One region of the Ruegeria sp. CDSC068 genome, then DNA from elsewhere that is predicted to be linked to it. Evidence: riboswitches for the same ligand, from Rfam matches in the RefSeq annotation. Region 1 holds a riboswitch; the other holds the start of a gene.
What was found. A riboswitch is a leader RNA that binds a small molecule or an ion and turns the genes downstream of it on or off. The one in region 1 is predicted to bind thiamine pyrophosphate.
Positions count from the first base shown of each region.

Region 2: it holds a riboswitch for thiamine pyrophosphate, as region 1 does, so the genes downstream of both, thiD (bifunctional hydroxymethylpyrimidine kinase/phosphomethylpyrimidine kinase) here and thiB (thiamine ABC transporter substrate binding subunit) in region 1, are expected to answer to the same signal.

Region 1 is NZ_JBXWNV010000003.1:812-11,382, forward strand. It holds gene AC2FID_RS07505 (HpcH/HpaI aldolase/citrate lyase family protein) at 1-263, shown strand, start outside; gene AC2FID_RS07510 (GlxA family transcriptional regulator) at 513-1,478, shown strand; gene AC2FID_RS07515 (adenylate/guanylate cyclase domain-containing protein) at 1,510-3,378, opposite strand; gene AC2FID_RS07520 (thiamine ABC transporter ATP-binding protein) at 3,445-4,137, opposite strand; gene AC2FID_RS07525 (thiamine/thiamine pyrophosphate ABC transporter permease ThiP) at 4,124-5,671, opposite strand; gene thiB (thiamine ABC transporter substrate binding subunit) at 5,647-6,627, opposite strand; TPP riboswitch at 6,661-6,766, opposite strand; gene AC2FID_RS07535 (ArsB/NhaD family transporter) at 6,904-8,268, opposite strand; gene AC2FID_RS07540 (CBS domain-containing protein) at 8,293-8,781, opposite strand; gene AC2FID_RS07545 (enoyl-CoA hydratase) at 9,102-9,866, opposite strand; gene AC2FID_RS07550 (HalD/BesD family halogenase) at 10,342-10,571, shown strand, end outside.
Region 2 is NZ_JBXWNV010000004.1:78,309-88,879, forward strand. It holds gene galE (UDP-glucose 4-epimerase GalE) at 1-130, opposite strand, end outside; gene AC2FID_RS09670 (3-deoxy-manno-octulosonate cytidylyltransferase family protein) at 199-999, opposite strand; gene cysQ (3'(2'),5'-bisphosphate nucleotidase CysQ) at 999-1,796, opposite strand; gene AC2FID_RS09680 (ABC transporter permease) at 1,920-2,741, shown strand; gene AC2FID_RS09685 (alpha-ketoglutarate-dependent dioxygenase AlkB family protein) at 2,738-3,340, opposite strand; gene dnaK (molecular chaperone DnaK) at 3,553-5,463, shown strand; gene dnaJ (molecular chaperone DnaJ) at 5,538-6,692, shown strand; TPP riboswitch at 6,822-6,927, shown strand; gene thiD (bifunctional hydroxymethylpyrimidine kinase/phosphomethylpyrimidine kinase) at 6,973-7,776, shown strand; gene AC2FID_RS09705 (FAD-dependent oxidoreductase) at 7,773-8,750, shown strand; gene thiS (sulfur carrier protein ThiS) at 8,734-8,928, shown strand; gene AC2FID_RS09715 (thiazole synthase) at 8,932-9,696, shown strand; gene AC2FID_RS09720 (thiamine phosphate synthase) at 9,693-10,289, shown strand; gene AC2FID_RS09725 (HesA/MoeB/ThiF family protein) at 10,286-10,571, shown strand, end outside.

The DNA of each region.
Region 1 (10,571 bases):
ATCGCGCGGCAGCGAAACGCGCGGCCGTACTGGGATGTGAAGGAAAATGGGCTATCCACCCCAGCCAGATTGTCCTGGCCAATGAGGTCATGTCGCCATCAGATGCCGAAGTCACCAAAGCACAGCGCATACTCGTTGCCATGTCCGAGGCTGAATCGGCTGGCAAAGGCGCTGTGTCTCTGGATGGTCGCCTGATCGACTATGCCTCGATCCGTCAGGCCGAAGTACTGGTCGAAAAGGCTAGTCAGATTTCTGCGGCATAAGCATCTGTATTACAAGCATTCCTTGGCGCGGGGTCTTTTGGGTCCCGCGATTGGGTCTTAACGTCTCGTGGTCTACATATTATCTCCGCGACCGGCACCTTGGATTTGCGCGCGGACTTGCACCTTGCTTTCAATCTGATGATCGGTTCAAACTAAGCCCTCGCCAGTTATTTACAGCTGCCCCAAAGACTGACCGGGTCTTGCAAAAAAGGGCTAACGTGCTGGCAAAGAACAACAAGAACTCATCGAATGTTAGCACCTACAGACAGATCAAAGACTGAACAGCGAATAACATTCGAGATCTTCGTGCAGGCCGAGTTTGCGTATCTTGAGCTGTCATCCATCATTGCAGTTTTGCAGACGGCAAATGATGTTCTCAACCGCGATCTTTTTCGGTGGCAGATTTCGTCGGACACGCCCGGTCTGGTGTCCAGCAGTTCAGACCTGATTGTGCGGGCAACGCCTGCCATCTCTGACCAGTATCTGAGCGATTGCCTGTGTGTTGTGGGCGGTCAGTTGGGAGATGTCAGCACATGGCTGCGACGCGTCCGGGCAATGCAAAAACACAAACGACCGGTTGCCTTGTTTTCGGACGCGGCACGCGAATACATCAAGGCGACAGTGCAACAATCCGGGCCGGTCACGGCACATTGGCGCGACATTGGGTTGCTGCGTGAGATAGGGGATTACCCCATGCTTTCTGAATGTCTTGTTGCCCGAAATGGAACAGTGCTGACTTGCGCCGGGCACGGTCATACCGCCGAGGCGATCATCGGCATTCTGGCCGAGGTTCTTGAGCCTCAAGACAGGGCGGAACTGGCCTGTCAATTGATGCTGAACGACGTTCGGGGCCACGCGCAAGAGCAACCCAAAGGTCTGAGCGCGAACCCGAATTTCCTGGAAAAGCGGCTGCAAAACGCGATCCGCATCATGGAAGAAAACACCGAACACCCGTTGCCAACGGCCAGCCTTGCCCGCCGCGTGGGCGTATCTACCCGGCAGTTAGAGCGTCAGTTCATGCTGCACCTGAGCACATCGCCCGGAAAATTTTATAGAAAGATCAGGTTGAAAAAAGCGTTTACCCTGGTCTCGAACTCGCAAATGCCGATTATTGACATCGCCATAGCCTGCGGTTTTGCGTCAACCTCTACGCTTGCCCAGACATTCAAGGCCGAATACGGCAAAACACCAAAACAACTGCGGCGCACGGAGTGACCATTTTTCGGCCTCTGGAATTTCTGGCAGGTTATGCTGAGGGGTCAAGGGTCTTATCTGCATCGCAAAGGCGGTAGACATTTACTTTCCTTGAACGTCCTTTGACAGTGAATTCGCCACAGTCGATCAGATGAAAAGCCGGGCTGATCAGTCGGGCTGTGGCATCGCTGATCAAAATCGTGGTTTGCTCGTCACTTGGCAGCTCGCCTACCAGGGTCTCGATCCGGGCACAGGTGTTCACTGTGTCGCCGATCACCGTGTAATTCATCCTGTCGACGGCCCCGATATTGCCGACAATCAGCGGTCCGGTGTGCACCGCGATTTTGACGCCGTACTCGACGCCAGCCTCAGCTAGTGATCGCTTGATTGCCATTGCAGCCCGGCAGGCGCGTTCGGCGTGGTCCGTCTGGTCCTGGGGCGCGCCCCAGAACGCCATCGCCGCGTCGCCGATGTATTTGTCGAGCGTTCCGCCCTCGGCTTCTATACAGCGGTTCAGGATTTCGAAATGCCGGTTCAGCATTGCTGCCGTGGCTTGTGGCGTCATGGCCTCGGATGCGGGTGTGAACCCCACGATGTCGGCGAACATGACGGTAAGTTCGACTTCGCGCGGCAACACAAGGTTAGGGTCTCCGGTCTTTAGCATTTGCCGTACAAGGGTTCGGGGCAAATAAGTTTGAAACCAGCGCAGCCCGTCGAGCATCTTGTTGAAGGCCACAGCCTGAAGGTTCAGTTCTGAGACCCGAGAGGGGGGCAGGTGGTCGATTTGGTTCAGATTCAGTTCGCTGATTTTGATGGCTTCTTCGGTTGACCTGTGAATGGGTGCCGCCAATCGTCTGGCCAACACAAGCGCCGCAATGACCGAAGCGATCAGTAAACCAAGACTGACCAGGGCGGCATCACTCAGCCGGGACCACTGGTTGCTCCAATCGCTCAGTGGAGAATACTGCCCGATCACCCACGGCTCAGATCCGAAGCCGCTGACGATGCTTGTCAAAACCAGGTGTTCTCCGTCCAGCGCCTCGACCACATATCCGACAAATGTTCCATCGTTGCCCTGAAACTCGGGTGGCTGCATCAGCATTTGTGAGATGACCGCGTCATCAAGTGCTGCGACCGAATGCAAGGGGGCGTTTGAGCTTAACGTGTTTGCAGACAGGTTCAGCAATTTGGGATGGGCCAGAACGCGGTTGTCACCGTACAGAACAAAACCGGTTGCCCCGTATTTCCCGCTTAACTCGTCGACCAGGCCCGAGAAATGGTGAACGGTAGAAGAAACGAGCACGGCCCCGAGGAAAATACCGTCTTTATAGGCAGGTACAGTCGCTGAGATATGTGTCCGGCCCTGGTCAAAGAAGGGTTCGTTCCAGAACAAACCATCATAGCCTTTAACATCTTTAAGATACTGAAGCGTGCCTGCAGCCGGAGGCTCGTATGACGTTATTAAACGTGGCCCCTCAACATCGGTGATATGTGTTGAAATGAACAGACTGCCGTCAGGATACACGATGGCAAGATCTGTCAGATACGGGACCGAAGCCACCACGCCTTTGAAGTAGGCTCTCAGAAAATCGGTGTCGTGCAGATCGACTTCACCCGTGCTTGCGTCTTCTTGTAGGGATTGTGCCAGTTCCTCGATCGGTGTCGTCAGGCTGAAGATATCGTCTTCGATGGATTCGACGATCATCGCGGCAGACGTATTCAACAGTTCCGTCGTGTTCTGAAAATTGGCATAAGTCGAAACCAACAGAACCGCGCCGGCCGATAATGCCACCAGTCCGCCAATGGTCAGCGCCAGCAGAGTGGAAATTCGGATTTTCAACCTTGTCTGGCGGTTGCTTTGCGACCGGGCGCTTTTGTCGATCACGCCAGTGTGCTGCGTATGCTTGTCTTCGTTGACCATCTTTGAACGATATTTAGCTTGGCGACCCGTTACAACGTCTCGTTGACTTCTGAGGCGGGATCACCGCTAGCCAAGATAGGCACGCAGGCTTGGCGGCGGGTTGTCAAAGAGTTCCGCTGTCTGAACGGGGGCATGCACCGTTTCGTCTGCAACAAGTACGGTTTGGTCGGCAATACGGCGTGCATCCTGCGGATCGTGGCTGACCATCAACAGGGTCGTTTGGGTTTCGGCCACCAGATCGGCCACCAAATCCAGCATTTCGGCTTTCAAGGCTGGTCCAAGGGCTGCAAACGGTTCGTCCAAAAGCAACAGTTCGCGCCGCTGCACAAGTACGCGGGCCAGGGCAACCCGGCTTTGCTGTCCTCCGGACAGTTCCGAGGGTTTGCGCGCGCCCATACCATGCAAAGAAACCCGGCCCAGAGCGGACTGAACTTGAGCATCCTCGTCTGCGGACAACCGACCGTTTGGGCGCAGGCCCAGGGCGATGTTTTGTTCAGCCGTCAGGTGCGGAAACAGGTTTCCGTCTTGAAACAGCATCGCCATAGGGCGCTTGCCGGGATGCAAGTTAGAAATCTGTTGTCCACTCCAAAAAATCTGACCCTTTTTCAGATCCCGAAATCCAGCGATAGTCTCCAGCAATGTGGACTTGCCCGCCCCGGACGGGCCGACAATGGCAATGCTGTTGCCAACCTCTATCTGAATATCGGCGTTTAGGGTGAAATTCCCGTTTTCAATCACGCAGTCGTCAAGCTTCAGCATGCCAGCGCCCTCCTCGGTCCAATAACCAGAATGCGCCCATGGACAGCAGCAACAGCAGTAATGCCCCGCCGGCAGCAGCCTGCATCTGATAGGCACCCATCAAGCGGTAGATTTGCAAGGGCAGGGTCGCGATCTGCGGATCGGCGAACAGAGCGATCACACCCAGATCACCCATTGACAGAGCCGCCCCAAGACCAGCGGCGAACCCAATCTGCGGACGCATGCGCGGTAGCAAGACGCGCGTGAAAAACGTCCATTTTGTCATATCCAATGAAAGCGCGAGACGTCCGTGCCTGGCGGTTATGTCGCGCGCGGCGGGGACCAGAATGCGTAAAGCAAAGGGCAGGGCCATCGCAGCATTTACCAAAGCAGTGACAGGCAGAGCCAATGTCGTCGGGTTTGCCAAAGGCCGGATTAAGATGAACAGGCCCGTACCGATCACCAGTGGTGATGCGGCCAAACCCAAAATGCCACTGAGTTCCACAAGCCCGTACCGGCCGCTCGCGACGGCGGTGGCCATAGGCAAAGCAAGCAAAAGCAGGACTGCGGTGCTTGCAGCGGCAACAAGGACCGAGATCAGCGCAGCCCGAAAAACGATTGCGGGCATGTCAAACAACCCGGCAGCTCCCGAAATTACGACCGATGCCAAAGGAAGCAGCAAAAAGACGGCCGCTGCGACGATCCAGAATACATCTATCGTCGGCGCACCCCCGTCCCAGCGGCGCAAGGCGCGGTCGAGACCTGTTCCAAAACCGTCCCCGCGCGAAAACTTCAGCGCCACCAAAGCGGTCACAGCTGTCAGGGCAAGTTGCAGGGCGGATAACAGGGCGGCGCGACCCAAGTCGAAATCGTAGGTAAAAGCCTGATAGATTGCCAGTTCGATTGTTGTAGCCCGTGGCCCTCCGCCCAAGGTCAGGGCGACGGCGAAGCTGGTCAGGCAGATGGCGAAGATTACCGCCAGAACCCCGGGCAGGGTCCGTTTGAGCATGGGCATCTCGATCAGTCGAAACATGGCCCTGCCATTGCAGCCCAGTTGTGCAGCCAAGCGAAACCGTTCGGCAGGAATTTCCTGCCAGGCTTGCAACACAAGGCGCGTGGCCAGGGGCAGGTTAAAAAACACATGCGCCAGTACGACCCCATGCAAGCCGTAGACGCGTATGGGCGGCAGGCCGAAAACGCCAAGGAAGTCCGACATCCATCCCGACCGGCCAAAGACTTGCAGCAGACCCAGAATGGCAACGATGACCGGCAGGATGAAGGGCGCGCCCAAAAGCGCAATTAAAGCCCGTCGGCCGGGGAACCTCCGACGTGCCAAAGCCCGCGCAACCGGCACGGCCAACACCACGCTGAACAATGCGGACAGCGTGGCCTGGGTCAGCGTGAAGCGCAGCGCAGCCCAGTCGGCGGGACTGAACCCGCCGCTGGTTTCAGCACGCAGTGCAACCGCCGCAAGAGTGCCCAGGATCAGCGCGGCGACCAGGGCCGCTGCACCGATACCGGGCCATGGGCTTACTGGCTGAGCGCGTTCTGCCATTCTGCCAGGGCCTGATCCCGCACGGCGGCGGCTTCATCGGGGGAGAACAGCAGCGACTTTGCCGGCACTGTCAGGGTGTCGAACCCTTTCGGCAAACCTTCTGCCGGCGTTACGGCCGGGTACATCCAGTTGGTTGTTGGAATGATCTGCTGGAACGCGTCCGAGACCATGAACTGCAAAAACTGATCCGCCAGTTCGGCCTGATCCGTCGCGGCCAGTTTTGCGGCGACCTCGACCTGCAGATAGTTGCCCTCGTCAAAAGCAGACGCAGCCTTGCTGCCATCGTCCTCGGCAATCAGGTGATAGGCCGGAGATGTCGTGTAGCTGAGAACCATGTCCGACTCGCCCTCAAGGAACAGACCGTATGCCTCGGACCAACCTTTGGTGACAGTCACGATGTTGTCGGATAGACCAGCCCAGATTTCGGGTGCTTCGTCACCATAAGCCGCTTTGACCCACATCAGCAGACCCAGACCGGGCGTGGACGAGCGAGGGTCCTGGATGATGATCTTGGTGTCGCTATCCGCCAGCTCCCGGAAGTTCGCAGGCGCGGTCGCATCCGCTTTGTGAACAAAGGCGAAGTAGCCCCAATCATACGGGGTGAACGTGTCATCGGTCCATTCGATCGGCAGCGCGAAGTCGGCAGAAACGGAATTGGGCGCAAACAGGCCGGTTTCCCGGGCCGCTGCAATCAGGTTGGTATCCAGACCAAGCACGACGTCGGCGTCAGAGTTTTCACCCTCAAGCCGGACACGCGACAAAAGTGCGGCACCATCTTCGACGCCCACGAGGTTCAGCTCGCAGTCGCAGGTTGCCTCAAAGGCTTCTTTGACCTGCGGGCCGGGGCCCCAATCGGATACAAAGCTGTCATAGGTGTAAACGGTTAGCTGAGGCTTGTCGGCGGCGATAGCCGAAGTTGCACTCAGAAGTCCCGCAGCAATTAGCAGATGTTTCATGTCATCCTCCATTGCGGCGAGAGGGCAAGGATGGATGAAACCGAAACCCTTCCCTCCGCCGGTTCTAGCCGGTTCAGGTTCTACGGGTTCGCTTGATAAGCATCTCAGCGCGGCAGGCCGTGCTCCCCGAGGTGAGGCCGTCACTAGGGGGGATTGGCTAGAAAGACAACCAAATTCGGTGCCTCAGCGCGGTGCGTGTCGCATGCGGGCAAGTAAACCTGTCCGGAGTCGGACGCCCTTTGAACCTGTAATACGTTTGGTTCAAAGGGCCATAGGTCAGAAGTAACGCAGCCAAATATAGACGTTCGCGATCATCAGGGTCAGGATCATGATCGGGAATGCAATTTTGGCGAAGGCGATGAAGCCGATGGGCTGCTTGGCCTTTTCCGCAAAAGCAGCCACCGTAAGGTTGGCGCTTGCCCCCAACAGTGTACCGTTGCCGCCCAGACAGGCCCCAAGCGCCAGCGACCACCAAAGGGGTTCAATCGCGTCCTTGCCGCCGAACGTGTCTGCGGTGGACTCGATCAGAGGGATCATCGTTGCCACGAAAGGAATGTTGTCGAGGATTGCGGACAAAATGCCGGAGGCCCAAAAGATGAAGAACGCGGTCCACATCATGTCGCCTTGGGTCAGCTCCAGCACTTTCTCACCAAAGAATGCCAAGAGGCCAACATGTTCAACACCGGCAACAATGACGAACAGCCCACCGAAGAAAAAGATTGTGACCCATTCAACTTCACCAAAAATGTGGTGAACCGACTCGGATTGTTCTTCACCGCTTTGGTGGCCATAGGCCAGCAGCATCAACAGGCCAGCACCGGCCAACGCTGACGTACCGGGCTGAATGCCGTAGCTGTGCCCCAGCGTGAACCCCAGCAAAACCAGAGCCAATACGGCCAGAGACTTGATCATCAAGACAACATCAGTAACCGCTTCGGATTCGTTGAACCCCATAATCCGATCGCTGGCCGATTTCGGAATGCGGGCCAGTTCCTTGCGGTTCATAAGGTAAATAATGCCGGTCAGGACAACCAGACATATGGCCGAGATAGGCGCCAGGTTCACCACGAAATCGTTGAAGCTCAACCCTGCGGCCGAGCCAATGATGATGTTGGGCGGGTCACCGATCAGCGTCGCTGTTCCCCCCACGTTCGAGGCTAGAATCTCGGCAACAAAGAACGGGAACACACGCGTTTCCAGGGCTTCAGTGATCAGCAGCGTAATCGGGGCGATCAGCAAAACGGTCGTCACGTTGTCCAGCAGGGCCGAGAACACCGCCGTAATCAGCGTCAGCATGATCAGGATGCCGGTTGGATTGGCTTTCACCGTTTTTGCGGCCTTGATCGCTACGTATTGGAACAATCCGCATTTGCTGGTGATCCCCACGATGACCATCATGCCGATAAGCAGTGCCAGAGTGTTGGCGTCCACACCCGCCACGGCCTGTTCCTGATTGATGATGCCAAACAGGACCATCAGGGACGCGCCCAGCATCGTCAGAATGGCGCGGTTAACCTTTTCGGTGATCAGGACCGCATACACCAAAATCAGAATTCCGGTCGCGATCCAAAGCGGATCAATGCCCAATAGTTGTGGAACAGAGAGAGCGGCCTCTCCGTGTGACGTCGAATGCGTAGCCAAGGTTTTAGTCCGGTTTGTATAGGGTTAGCTGAGTGCGCGATCCAAAAGCGAGTTGGCGCTTACGGTGCCAACGAAACGGTTGGTTTCGGGCTCAACAAGGATCACGTGCCGTTTGAATTTGTAGATCAGGAAGATGCCTTCCATCACCGGCGTATCAGGTGCAGCGACAGGGATGTTCGAGGGCCTCGACATGTTGTCGCGAACCTTTTCGGTCTTCAGCCGCTCCATCTGTTGTTCGAAATCATCCCGCGTCAGATTCATGAAGCTGAGCGAGTCGATCGCGACGCGCGACGCATCATCATTTAGACCGATTGTAGCCGCCTTCGGCAGAATCAGTTTCAGCAGCGTCGGGGCGGTAAAGACGCCAACATAAGTCCCGTCTTCAGCCACGACAGGCAGAAACCGTGCCCGGCTGCCCCTGATGATGTTGAAAGCCGTGGCGATGCTTTCATCCGGCAGAATGGTCTTTTGTACCTCAGGCGGCACCATCACGTCATAGCAGGTTAGGCCCATGCTTTTCCTCTGACTTCACGCGGCTATCGGGTGAAACGCCATCCAACAGCCACAGGGCACGCCCTATTTCGGCTTGTTAAAGCGTGTCAGGGCGAATCAAAATTTGTTGATGCGCACTGATTCCATTGCCGGGCGGAATTGACCAGCCCGGTAATGAAATTAAGTTGATATCCTTTCGTTATTGGCGACGTAGGCCAATTACGGAAGGTTGGTTTCAGCTTGGGTTTGCGTCAGTGGCGTTTTGTGCCTCAGCTTTCGTTTCCGAAATAACTGGGGCTGCCTTCGAGGCGAGGAAAGCCGTAGTCCCTCAAAGGCGCGGGTCAGCCGTAATTCGGTGCGCGTTTTTGCAGTTTGGCCGCAACGCTTTCGGCGAAATCCGGGGATTGTAGCTGCGCGGCAAAAATCTTGATTTCCGCGGCCATGTGTCCGGCCACTTCGTCACGCTGATTGCGGATCAGGGTCTTTGACTGTTTGAGCGCTACCGGGGATGAGGCTGCAATGGCTTTTGCGATCTCCTGGACTTCGTTCATCAACTCACCGTCGGCAAAGACGCGCGCGACCAACCCGTGGTTCAGGGCCTCGGATGCCGTCAGAACCCGCCCGGCCAGCAAGACGTCATTGGCGACAGCCATACCGAGAGACGCAGGCAGCAACATCGAAGAACCGGCCTCGGGCACCAGACCCAGTTGGACAAATGGAGCGCTGAATGTAGCGCTGTTCGCGGAATAGACCAGATCGCAGTGCAGCAGCATGGTCAGGCCAACACCAATTGCAGAACCGTTGACTGCGGCGATCAGGGGTTTCGGACAATCCCGGATCGCATTCAGGAACCGAATAATCGGATTTTCAGCGTCACCCGCCGGAAGACCGCCTGTCATAAAGTCCTGCAGGTCATTCCCGGCCGTGAACATATCGCCTTCACCAGTGATGACCAGCGCCCGGGCTTGATCGGTTTGACCGTATTCTTCGATGGCTTCAGCTATCGCGGTATACATGGCAAAAGTGATCGCGTTTTTCTTGTCTGTGCGAGAAATCGTGACTGTGGTGACGCGATCCTGAGTGCTGACGATGATATGTTCGCTCATGGCGTTATTCCTTGGATGTCCGGCGGAATTTGTGCCGCGTCGGCTGTGGGTTTCCTGCATGTGGGCAAGTTCGTATGCGGGCAAATAGCCTGCGTCAACAAATCAGGGCGGTTACCTCACGTCGCCGGGCGAGTGTGCCAGATTGATCCCCACTGCTGAATTCAGTGGTGCCTTAACTTTGCAGCGCAGCTACGACTTTTTTACATCTGGAGGAGATCTACGTCTTTTTGCGTAAGCTATCCGGTAATCCTGCCGCAAAGGGATCGGCGACATGCTCATCCTGATGAGGGTCTCCGACTTTTAATCCATCGCCGTCATTTCTACTGAACAAGCGCCCTCAGGAATAGGCGCTTTCCGCCGGGCAATCCGTTTTTCGGTCAGTGCTTTTGAAATTCTTATGCTCCCCAAAAAGGCTATCCATTGATAAAGCCCTGTTTCAAGCCCTGCTCAGGATAACAGGAAAGGAGGGTCGAAGGTGCGTGAAGTCTTAAACTTGGATTTGTATCCATTGGACCAGCCGGGCAGCATGGCCTGGCACAGCCTGATCGAACGCTGCAAAGCCGATCTTTCTGAGAATGGATTATTTAACCTGCCTGGCTTTGTTCGCGACAGTTCGCTGGAATCGGCGGTGTCTGAGCTGCAACCGTTTTTTGCCGAAGAGGCTTTTGTCCACGCGCGGCGGCACAACATCTATTTCAGGACGTC
Region 2 (10,571 bases), on a different contig from region 1:
ACTTCACCGCGTCCTGCCAGCCGGTAACGAGATTGTCGAAGGTCACAGGCGTGTAACCGGCTTGAGAAAGCGCCTTACAGGCATGAGATCCAATGTACCCGGCACCGCCAGTGACAAGAATATTTTTCATGATCGTTCCAAATTGCGGTGCCACGCCCGGTTAGACGCCGTCTTGCAAGGGGTTAAGGTGAAAATGGGTCAATCTAACCCCATAGCGGCCATCATCTCTTCGAGTTTCGGCACATCTTGTGGGTTGTTCAATTCCCAGAATTGGCGGCCCTTCGCCTCCACCTCAACGCACAGAACCTTGCGACCATTTTCCATGAAGCGCAGCTGTTCCAGCCCTTCCAATTGCTCCAAAGGTCCCACTGGCCAGGTTGGATAGGCTGACAGCGCATCGGGGCGATAGGCGTAGACGCCGACATGGTGAAACACCGGTGTCGGTTCGGGGCCAGCAAAAGTTTCGGCAGTAAAAGGCACGACTTCTTTCGAGAAATACATTGCGCTGTGATCGGTGGCAAATACGGCTGTTGTGCCGCCGACCCGTCCGTTTTTACGATCATTCAGCAGGCTGTTCAAAGCATCTCCGTCACAACGCAGAACTGGCGTTGCGACCCCGGCATCGGGCGCGGCGCGCAGACCGGCGATCAGGTCTTCGACAAACCAATGTGGTGTCAGTGGTGCATCCCCTTGCAGGTTCACCACGATCTCGTAGCCCGCACCCAGCGCAGTATGGGCCTCGGCGCAGCGCTCGGTGCCGTTACCGCAGGTCTCGGATGTCATTACCACCTCGGCCCCGAACCGCTCGGCCACGTCGCGGATTCGGTCGTCATCGGTGGCGACAACCACCTTGTCCACACCTGACACAGAATAGGCGGCGCGCCACGATCGTTCGATCAGGGTCATCGCGTTGCCGCTTGCCCCGGTCAGCGGAACCAGCGGCTTGCCAGGGTAGCGGGTCGAGGCATAGCGGGCGGGGATGGCAATCAATACGGACATCAGGCCTCCATCAGGTCAACGCCCGGAGCGTAGGCGATAAAGAACGGGTTTGCATAGCCGTCCTTGCCGTAGGTCAATGTCGAGTGGTCATCGAAACGAACAACCTTACCGCCCGCACCCGCCAAAACGGCGTGACCGGCGGCTGTGTCCCACTCCATCGTGCGCCCGACGCGGGGATAGAGGTCCGCTTCCCCTGTTGCGACCAGACAGAATTTCAGGGACGAGCCCGCGCTTTTGCTGTCCTTGACCTGATATTTATTGATGTAATCTTCGGTCGCCTGATCGCGGTGTGATTTTGACGCGACGATCAAAAGTGCCGAATTGTTTGGTTCAGACACCGAAATCGGGGTTACGTCACCGGCCTGTGCCTTGTTAAGCGCGCCGGTTTCTTCAACCGATTGACCGTCTGCTTGCGTGTAGAACATGCGCCCCTTGGCCGGTGCATACACAACGCCCCGAGTTGGCACTCCGTTTTCGACCAATGCGATGTTCACCGTGAAATCACCGCGCCGGTTGATGAATTCCTTGGTGCCGTCCAGCGGATCGACGATCAGGAATGTGTCGCCTTTTTCGGAATGTGATGCGGCCTGTTCTTCGGTCACCAGCAGAATATCCGGGAACGCGGCGCGCAAGCCTGCCGATATCAGGGCATCGGCTGCCTCGTCCGCTTCGGTCACGGGGCTGGCGTCGGATTTGACTTTGACGTCGAAATCATCCGACTCGTAGATCTGCATGATCGTGTCCCCGGCTTCCAGCGCCAGACGTCTGATTACGGGAATAAGGGCGTCGTAGGTCACAAAAATGCTCCGTTGCTGTAGTTTGTTGATCGAAATCCTTGTGGGCCTTATGATGCGGCGGTTACGGAACGGCAAGAATTTCGTGGCAGTTTGCAGGCAGTTCAGCGGGAAAGAGTGTACTGAGTGTTTTATTTTAAGCGAAAACAGACGCTTTTGGGCAGCGCTTTCACGACCGCTGAGCTTATCTATCATGCGGTTGTGCACGGGATACGATCAAAACACGCGAATGCCGTGATCGCGATCATCATCAATATCGTGCAAATTCTCGCACTTGTGACCGTTTTTTATCTGATCTTGTCGATGTTGGGCACACGAGTGGCCAAGATCCGGGGTAACTTTATCCTGTTTCTCTTATCAGGTGTCTTTCTGTTCCTGACTCACATCAAAGCCGTCTCGACCGTCGCTGGCGTGGCTACAGGAAACAACCCGATGATGCTGCACTCTCCGATGAATATGATGGTCGCATTGTTGGCGACTGCCTTCGGATCGCTTTATACGCAATTGGTTTCGATCCTTGTGATCCTCTTCGCCTACAGCGTCATAATTGAGCCGCTGGAGATCCAAGAGCCCGGCGGCGCGTTCTATATGCTGATCCTGGCCTGGTTTACGGGATGTGCGGTGGGTGTTGTTTTCATGGCGCTCAAACCGTGGTTCCCCGGGACTTCTGATATTCTCAGAAACTTGTACCGACGCATGAACATGATTTTTTCGGGCAAAATGGTTGTAGGGAATGCGCTGGGTGGCTTCTTGCTGAGTTTCTTTGCCTGGAACCCGTTGTTTCACATAATTGACCAATGCCGTGGCTTTGTCTTTCGTAACTACTATCCACGTAACTCCAGTTGGGAATACGCGCTTTGGGTTGGGTTGGCCTTGCTGACAATTGGATTGCTGGGGATTTTTTACACCCGCCAGCATGTGTCGGCTAGTTGGGGGGCGCGCCGCTAACTCGCCACCCGTAGGGTCAGGTTGATCCGCCCGCCTTTGGGCAACAGCTTGGATGAACCGAAGCGGATGCGGTCTACCCCGTGATAGGTCAGGCGGGCGGGGCCGCCCATGACTACGACGTCGCCGGAGTTCAGCCAGATCGACTCGGTCTTGCCGCCCCGGGTTTCGTTTCCGATGCGGAAAAGGGCATCGTCGCCCAGGGATATCGACAGGACAGGCCAGGAAAAATCGGCCTCGTCCTTGTCTTGATGCAGCCCCATGCGCGCACCTTCGCCGTAATAGTTGATCAGACAGCAATCCGGATCGCGTTGGGTGCTGGCAAGCTTGCGCCAGATGCCCAGTATCGTATCAGGAATGTCCGGCCACACCGTTCCTTTAGGGTGCTGCGCCTGATATCGGTAGCCCCCTTTGTCAGTGACCCAACCAAACGCTCCGGCTGAGGTCATGCGCACCGACATTTCCTTGCCCGAGGGCGTAACCGGCCGGAACAGCGGCGCAGATTTCAGAATCGGCCGCAACGCCTCAATCAGTTGCGTTTGTGCCGCAACGTCCAGATAGGCTTTTCTGATGTCAAATCCGCGCAAGAGCAGCCGCGCCATTGAAGATTCCCCAATCCTTGCCAAAACCTTGTCAAAAAGGCCGCAGATTCCCGAAAACCTGCCTTTTACACCGCTTGCAGGCCTCTGATCTCGCCCTTATATACGCCGGGACGCGCGATGGTGTAGTGCTGTTGCGCAAACCAGATCGGGACCGGACGCCATAACGGGTCCGGACCTCGAGACATCGCCTTGAAGAGAAAGGGATTGAACATATGGGAAAAGTAATCGGTATTGACCTCGGCACCACCAACTCGTGTGTGGCCATCATGGACGGCTCTCAGCCAAAGGTCATTGAAAACGCAGAAGGGGCGCGGACCACGCCCTCGATCGTCGCCTTCACCGAAGATGAGCGTCTGGTCGGTCAGCCTGCAAAACGTCAGGCGGTCACCAACCCCGACAACACGATCTTTGGCGTCAAGCGTCTGATCGGTCGTCGTGTGGATGATGCAGAAGTCCAGAAGGACAAGAAAATGGTGCCGTACGCCATCGTGGATGGCGGCAATGGCGACGCGTGGGTGGAAGCCCGCGGTGAAAAATACTCCCCAAGCCAGATTTCGGCCTTCACTCTGGGCAAGATGAAGGAAACCGCAGAAAGCTATCTGGGTGAAGAAGTTACGCAGGCGGTTATCACCGTTCCCGCGTATTTCAATGACGCCCAGCGTCAGGCCACCAAAGACGCAGGTAAAATCGCCGGTCTGGAAGTGCTGCGGATCATCAACGAACCGACAGCGGCTGCGCTGGCCTATGGCCTGGACAAAGAAGAAACCCAAACCATCGCGGTTTATGACCTTGGTGGTGGCACGTTCGACGTGACCATTCTGGAAATCGACGACGGGCTGTTCGAAGTCAAATCGACCAATGGCGACACCTTTCTGGGTGGTGAAGACTTTGACATGCGCATCGTCAACTACCTGGCGGATGAGTTCAAAAAGGAACACGGTGTCGATCTGTCCAGCGACAAGATGGCCCTGCAGCGTCTGAAGGAAGCCGCGGAAAAAGCCAAGATCGAACTGTCCTCGACCTCGCAGACTGAGATCAACCAGCCGTTCATCTCGATGGGCGCCAACGGTCAGCCGCTGCACATGGTCATGAAACTGACCCGTGCCAAGCTGGAATCGTTGGTCGGCGATCTGATCAAGAAGTCGATGAAACCCTGTCAGGCCGCATTGAAAGACGCCGGTCTGTCGGCGGGCGACATTGATGAGGTTGTTCTGGTCGGCGGTATGACCCGCATGCCCAAGGTGATCGAAGAGGTCACCAAATTCTTCGGTAAAGAACCGCACAAGGGTGTGAACCCGGACGAAGTTGTTGCCATGGGCGCCGCCATTCAGGCCGGTGTTCTGCAGGGTGACGTCAAAGACGTGGTTCTGCTGGACGTAACCCCGCTTTCGCTGGGTATCGAGACGCTTGGTGGCGTGTTCACTCGCCTTATCGACCGTAACACCACGATCCCGACGAAAAAGTCTCAGGTTTTCTCGACCGCCGAGGACAACCAGAACGCTGTGACCATCCGCTGTTTCCAGGGTGAGCGCGAAATGGCTGCGGATAACAAGATCCTGGGTCAGTTCAACCTTGAAGATATCCCGCCCGCACCGCGCGGCATGCCTCAGATCGAGGTGACTTTTGACATCGACGCCAACGGCATTGTCTCGGTTTCGGCCAAGGACAAAGGCACCGGTAAAGAGCAGAAGATCACCATCCAGGCATCGGGTGGTCTGTCGGACGAAGATATCGACAAGATGGTTAAGGACGCCGAAGAGAACGCCGAGGCGGACAAGGAACGCCGCGAGCTGATCGAGGCAAAGAACCAGGCGGAAAGCCTCATCCACTCGACCGAGAAGTCGATGGAAGAGCATGCCGACAAGGTCGACCCGACCACCATCGAAGCCATCGAGCTGGCGATTGTCGCGCTGAAGGACGAGCTGGAAACCGAGAATGCCGACAAGATCAAGTCAGGCATTCAGAACGTGACCGAAGCCGCCATGAAGCTGGGCGAAGCCATCTACAAGGCGCAGTCTGAAGAGACCGAGGATGAGCCTGCGGCGGCGGATGCTGCTCCGGCTGGTGAAGACGATATCGTCGATGCCGAATTCGAAGATCTTGACGACGAAAAGCGTAAGTAACGGGAAACCGGGCCAATTCGGGCCGGTCCGGTCACCGGGCCGGCCCGATTACGTTGCGGCAGAAGGAAATACTGATGTCAAAACGCGACTACTATGATGTGCTCGGCGTGTCCAAGGGCGCATCAGCGGACGAGATCAAGAAGGGCTTTCGCACGAAAGCCAAGGAATTGCATCCCGACCGTAACAAGGACAACCCGGATTCCGAGGCTCAGTTCAAAGAAGCGAACGAAGCTTACGACGTCTTGCGCGATGCCGAAAAAAAGGCCGCGTATGACCGTTTTGGTCATGCCGCGTTTGAAAACGGTATGGGCGGCGGTGGTCGTCCCGGCGGCGGATTTGGCGGGCAGGGCGACTTCTCCAGTGCCTTCTCGGACGTGTTCGATGACCTGTTCGGCGATTTTATGGGTGGTCAGCGCGGTGCTACCGGGGGTGGTCGACGGGCCGCGCGCGGGTCAGACCTGCGTTACAACCTGCGTGTAAGCCTGGAAGAAGCATTCTCTGGCCTGCAAAAGACGATCAACGTGCCTGCTGCCGTGGCCTGCTCGGCCTGTGGCGGCTCGGGTGCGGAAGGCGGGGTTGAGCCCACAACCTGCCCGACCTGTTCGGGCATGGGGAAAGTGCGGGCGCAACAGGGCTTTTTCACAGTTGAACGGTCGTGTCCGACTTGTTCGGGTCTGGGTCAAATTATCAAGAACCCCTGTAAATCATGCGGCGGCGCCGGGCGCGTCGAAAAAGAACGCGCGCTGTCCGTCAACATTCCGGCTGGTGTCGAAACCGGCACACGCATCCGTCTTGCGGGCGAAGGTGAGGCCGGGATGCGCGGTGGTCCTCCGGGCGACCTGTATATTTTTGTCGAAGTTTCGGACCACAAGCTGTTCGAGCGCGACAGCGTAAACCTGTATTGCCGCGTTCCGGTCAGCATGGCCAAGGCAGCGCTGGGCGGTTCGATCGAAGTGCCCACCATCGACGGTGGCCGTGGTCGCGTGCAAATTCCAGCTGGCAGCCAGTCAGGACGTCAGATGCGCTTGCGCAGCAAAGGCATGCCCGCCCTTCGCGGCGGTGGCGTTGGCGATATGTTCATCGAACTGGCCGTTGAAACTCCGGTCAATCTGACCAGCCGTCAAAAAGAGCTTCTGCGTGAGTTCGACGATCTGGGCGAAGACAACCACCCGGAATCAAAAAGCTTTTTCTCGTCCGTCAAGTCATTTTGGGACGGTATGAAGGGCTGAACCTGCACACATGAACATCAAACAGAAGCCGGTCCGTTGAGGCCGGCTTTTGCATTTCATAAGTCCAGTTTGACCGTAATCTGCACCAAAATTGGCCCTTGATTCCCCCACCATCCCCTGAGAGTGTCGCCCCAACCGTTGGGGTGCCCTGTTTGGGGGCTGAGAGGCGTGAATGCGCTAACCCATCGAACCTGATCCGGGCAATACCGGCGTAGGGAACGGTCTTATAGTGCTTAGACGTTTTCCATGCCCGTTGCCCATTTTGAACCGGAGCAACGACATGGCACCCATTGCCTTAACAATCGCAGGATCTGACAGCGGCGGAGGGGCCGGAATTCAGGCAGACCTCAAGGCCATGTCGGCGCTTGGCGTCTACGGTGCCAGTGTGATTACCGCAGTGACGGCGCAGAATACTCGCGCAGTTACGGCGGTGCATAGCATCCCTGTGGACGTCATTGCAGCCCAGATCGAGGCTGTTCTGACCGACCTGGATGTTGGCGCGATCAAGATAGGAATGCTGGCGACCCCTCAGATCATCCAATGTGTCGCAGACAGTATCGCCGAATTTGATGGGCCGGTAGTTTTGGATCCGGTCATGATTGCGAAATCCGGCGATGCGTTGTTGGCAGAAGAGGCGGTGCAAACCCTGCGCGACGTATTGTTGCCGCGCGCGACCGTGTTAACGCCAAACCTGCCCGAAGCAGCCTGCCTGCTGGGCTCTGAGTCTGCGGACAGCCTCGAACAGATGATCGCACAAGGGCAAGATCTGTGTGCACTTGGCGCTGGTGCGGTTCTGATGAAGGGCGGTCACGGCAAGGGTGACATCTGCCATGACATATTGATCTCACATTCGGGCGTGATTGCTCAGTTTCAAGCGCCGCGCCGACAGACCCGCAACACCCACGGAACCGGATGCACCCTGTCCTCATCCATAGCGGCCGGGTTGGCTAAGGGCCTTTCGCTAACCCAAGCCGTGGCGCAAGCACATGACTATCTGCAGGGCGCCATCGCTCAGGCCGATGCTTTAAACATCGGGCAAGGTCACGGACCTGTTCATCACTTCCATCAGGTTTGGCCCGCGTGACCGTCTGGTCGATCATAGGGGCAGGTGTGGCCGGGTTGGCCGTCGCGTCCGAACTTGTCGCGCGCGGGGCCAAGGTTCAGGTGTTTGATCCCGGCGGTGGACCAGGGCCGCATGGCTGCTCCTGGTGGGCGGGCGGAATGTTGGCACCGTGGTGCGAGTATGAAAACGCGGAGGAACCTGTCCTGCGTCTGGGGCAATTGGCAATCGACTGGTGGGCCAAGCGAACTCAGGTCCACAGGCGCGGCACACTGGTTGTTGCTAACCCACGGGACCTGCCGGATCTGCGTCGTTTCGCCCGCAGAACTGAGGGGTTTTCCGAAGTTGATACCGGCGAAATCGCCGAATTAGAGCCTTATCTTCACGGTTTCGGAAAGGGTCTCTACTTTGATGCCGAGGCCTATTTGAACCCGCGTCAAGCCTTGTTGGATCTGTCACACCAGCTTCAGGATCACGGTGTTGAATTCCATCATGCGCGCGCTCCGACGGGATTGGACAACGCCATTGATTGCCGAGGTCTGCACGCGCGCGAATATCTGCAGGACTTGCGCGGCGTGAAGGGTGAGATGCTGGTGATACGGTGCCCAGACGTGACACTGACCCGGCCTATACGCCTGCTTCATCCACGCGTGCCGCTGTATATCGTTCCACGCGGCGACGGCGTCTACATGCTGGGCGCGACAATGATCGAATCCGAGGATAGCAGCCGAATTACCGCACGCTCGATGCTTGAGTTGCTGAGCGCAGCCTACGCCCTGAACCCCGCCTTTGGCGAGGCTGAAGTGTTGGAAATCGGCGTCGATCTGCGTCCCGCTTTCCCCGACAACCTGCCGCGTATTCGGCGACTGGGACCGACAATCTACGCCAACGGCCTCTACCGCCACGGCTACTTGCTGGCCCCTGCACTGGCCAAGGGCGTGGCTGACCTAGCGTTGGACAACAAACATTCGGAGATGGTCGATGAAGATCGTACTTAACGGCGAGATGCGCGACGTGCAGGCCGAAACTCTTTCCGGCCTTTTGCAGGAATGCGGGTTTTCGGGCCGGGTGGCGACGGCTGTGAACGAGGGTTTTGTGCCTTCGAGCCTGCGCAAGGCCCGTAAAATCAAGGATGGCGATCGGATCGAAGTCGTCGCCCCGATGCAGGGGGGGTGAGCGATGAAGACCGTCTACGGCACATCACTGCCGAACCCGCTGATGCTGGGCACCGCGCAATATCCAAGCCCTGCAATCTTGGAACAGGCATTTCGGGACAGCGGGGCCGGGGTGGCCACCGTATCTTTGCGACGCGAAGCAGGCGCAGGACAAACCTTTTGGCAGATGATCCGCGATCTGAGCGTTCTTATCCTGCCCAACACAGCAGGTTGCCATACGGTGAAAGAGGCTGTGACCACCGCCCATATGGCACGTGAGGTGTTTGACACCAAATGGATCAAGCTGGAACTGATCGGGCATACCGACAGCCTGCAGCCCGACGTGTTCCAATTGGTCGAGGCCGCGCGCATTCTGAGCGAAGACGGGTTCGAGGTGTTTCCGTACACCACGGACGACCTGATCGTGGGTGAGCGCCTTTTGGCGGCAGGGTGTGAAGTTCTGATGCCTTGGGGGGCCCCGATTGGTTCGGGCCGCGGTCTGAACAACGAATACGCCCTGCGCGCAATGCGCGCTGAGTTTCCCGAAATACCACTGGTGATTGACGCTGGTATCGGCCTGCCCAGCCACGCCGCACATGCGATGGAGCTTGGGTATGATGCCGTTCTGCTGAACACCGCGGTGGCACGGGCCGGCGATCCCGCCGCAATGGCCAAGGCGATGAAGCTGGCCATCGAGGCCGGGCGATTGGCCTATCAGGCCGACCCGATCGAAGCGCGCGATATGGCCGAACCCTCGACCCCTGTTATTGGAAAGGCGTTTTTGTCATGAACCTCGACCGGTTTTATCCAATCTTCGACCATTCCGACTGGCTGCGCCGGATGCTGCCCTTGGGCGTGAAACTGGTGCAGTTGCGGATCAAGGATCAACCGGACACGGTGGTACGCGAACAGATCGCGGTTTCGCGGGATCTGTGCCGTGCGCATGGGGCTGTTCTGGTGGTGAATGACCATTGGCAGGTTGCCATTGAGGCGGGCTGCGACTGGATTCATTTGGGACAAGAGGATCTGGATGACGCAGATCTAAAGGCAATCCGACGCGCAGGGCTGAAACTGGGTGTCTCGACCCATGACGATGACGAGCTTGAGCGTGTTTTGGCCATGAACCCCGACTATGTCGCGCTTGGTCCCGTCTACCCGACGATCCTGAAAAAGATGAAATGGGAACAACAGGGCCTGCCGCGTGTCACTGAATGGAAAGCGCGCGTGGGGGAAGTCCCTTTGGTCGGTATTGGCGGGATGAGTGTCGAGCGCGTGCCGGGTGTGTTGCAGGCCGGGGCGGACATTGTCTCAGTCGTGACAGACATCACCTTGAATGCAGACCCAGAAGCCCGCGTACGTGCGTGGATCGAGGTCACCACATGAGCCGCTACGCCCGTCAGATGATCCTGCCGGAGGTCGGCGCGCGTGGACAGGCCCGCCTGTCCGGCGCGCGGGTTCTTGTGGTGGGGGCCGGGGGGCTGGCAGCACCGGTTTTGCCTCTGCTGGCTGGTGCAGGGGTCGGACATTTGACCATCATGGATTCCGATGAAGTGGCCCTGTCGAACCTCCATCGCCAGACCTTGTTTGCTGAAGGGGACTGTGGCCGCCCCAAAGCCGAAGTCGCGGCTGAGCGGTGTCAGGACATAAACTCTGAAATTACGATCT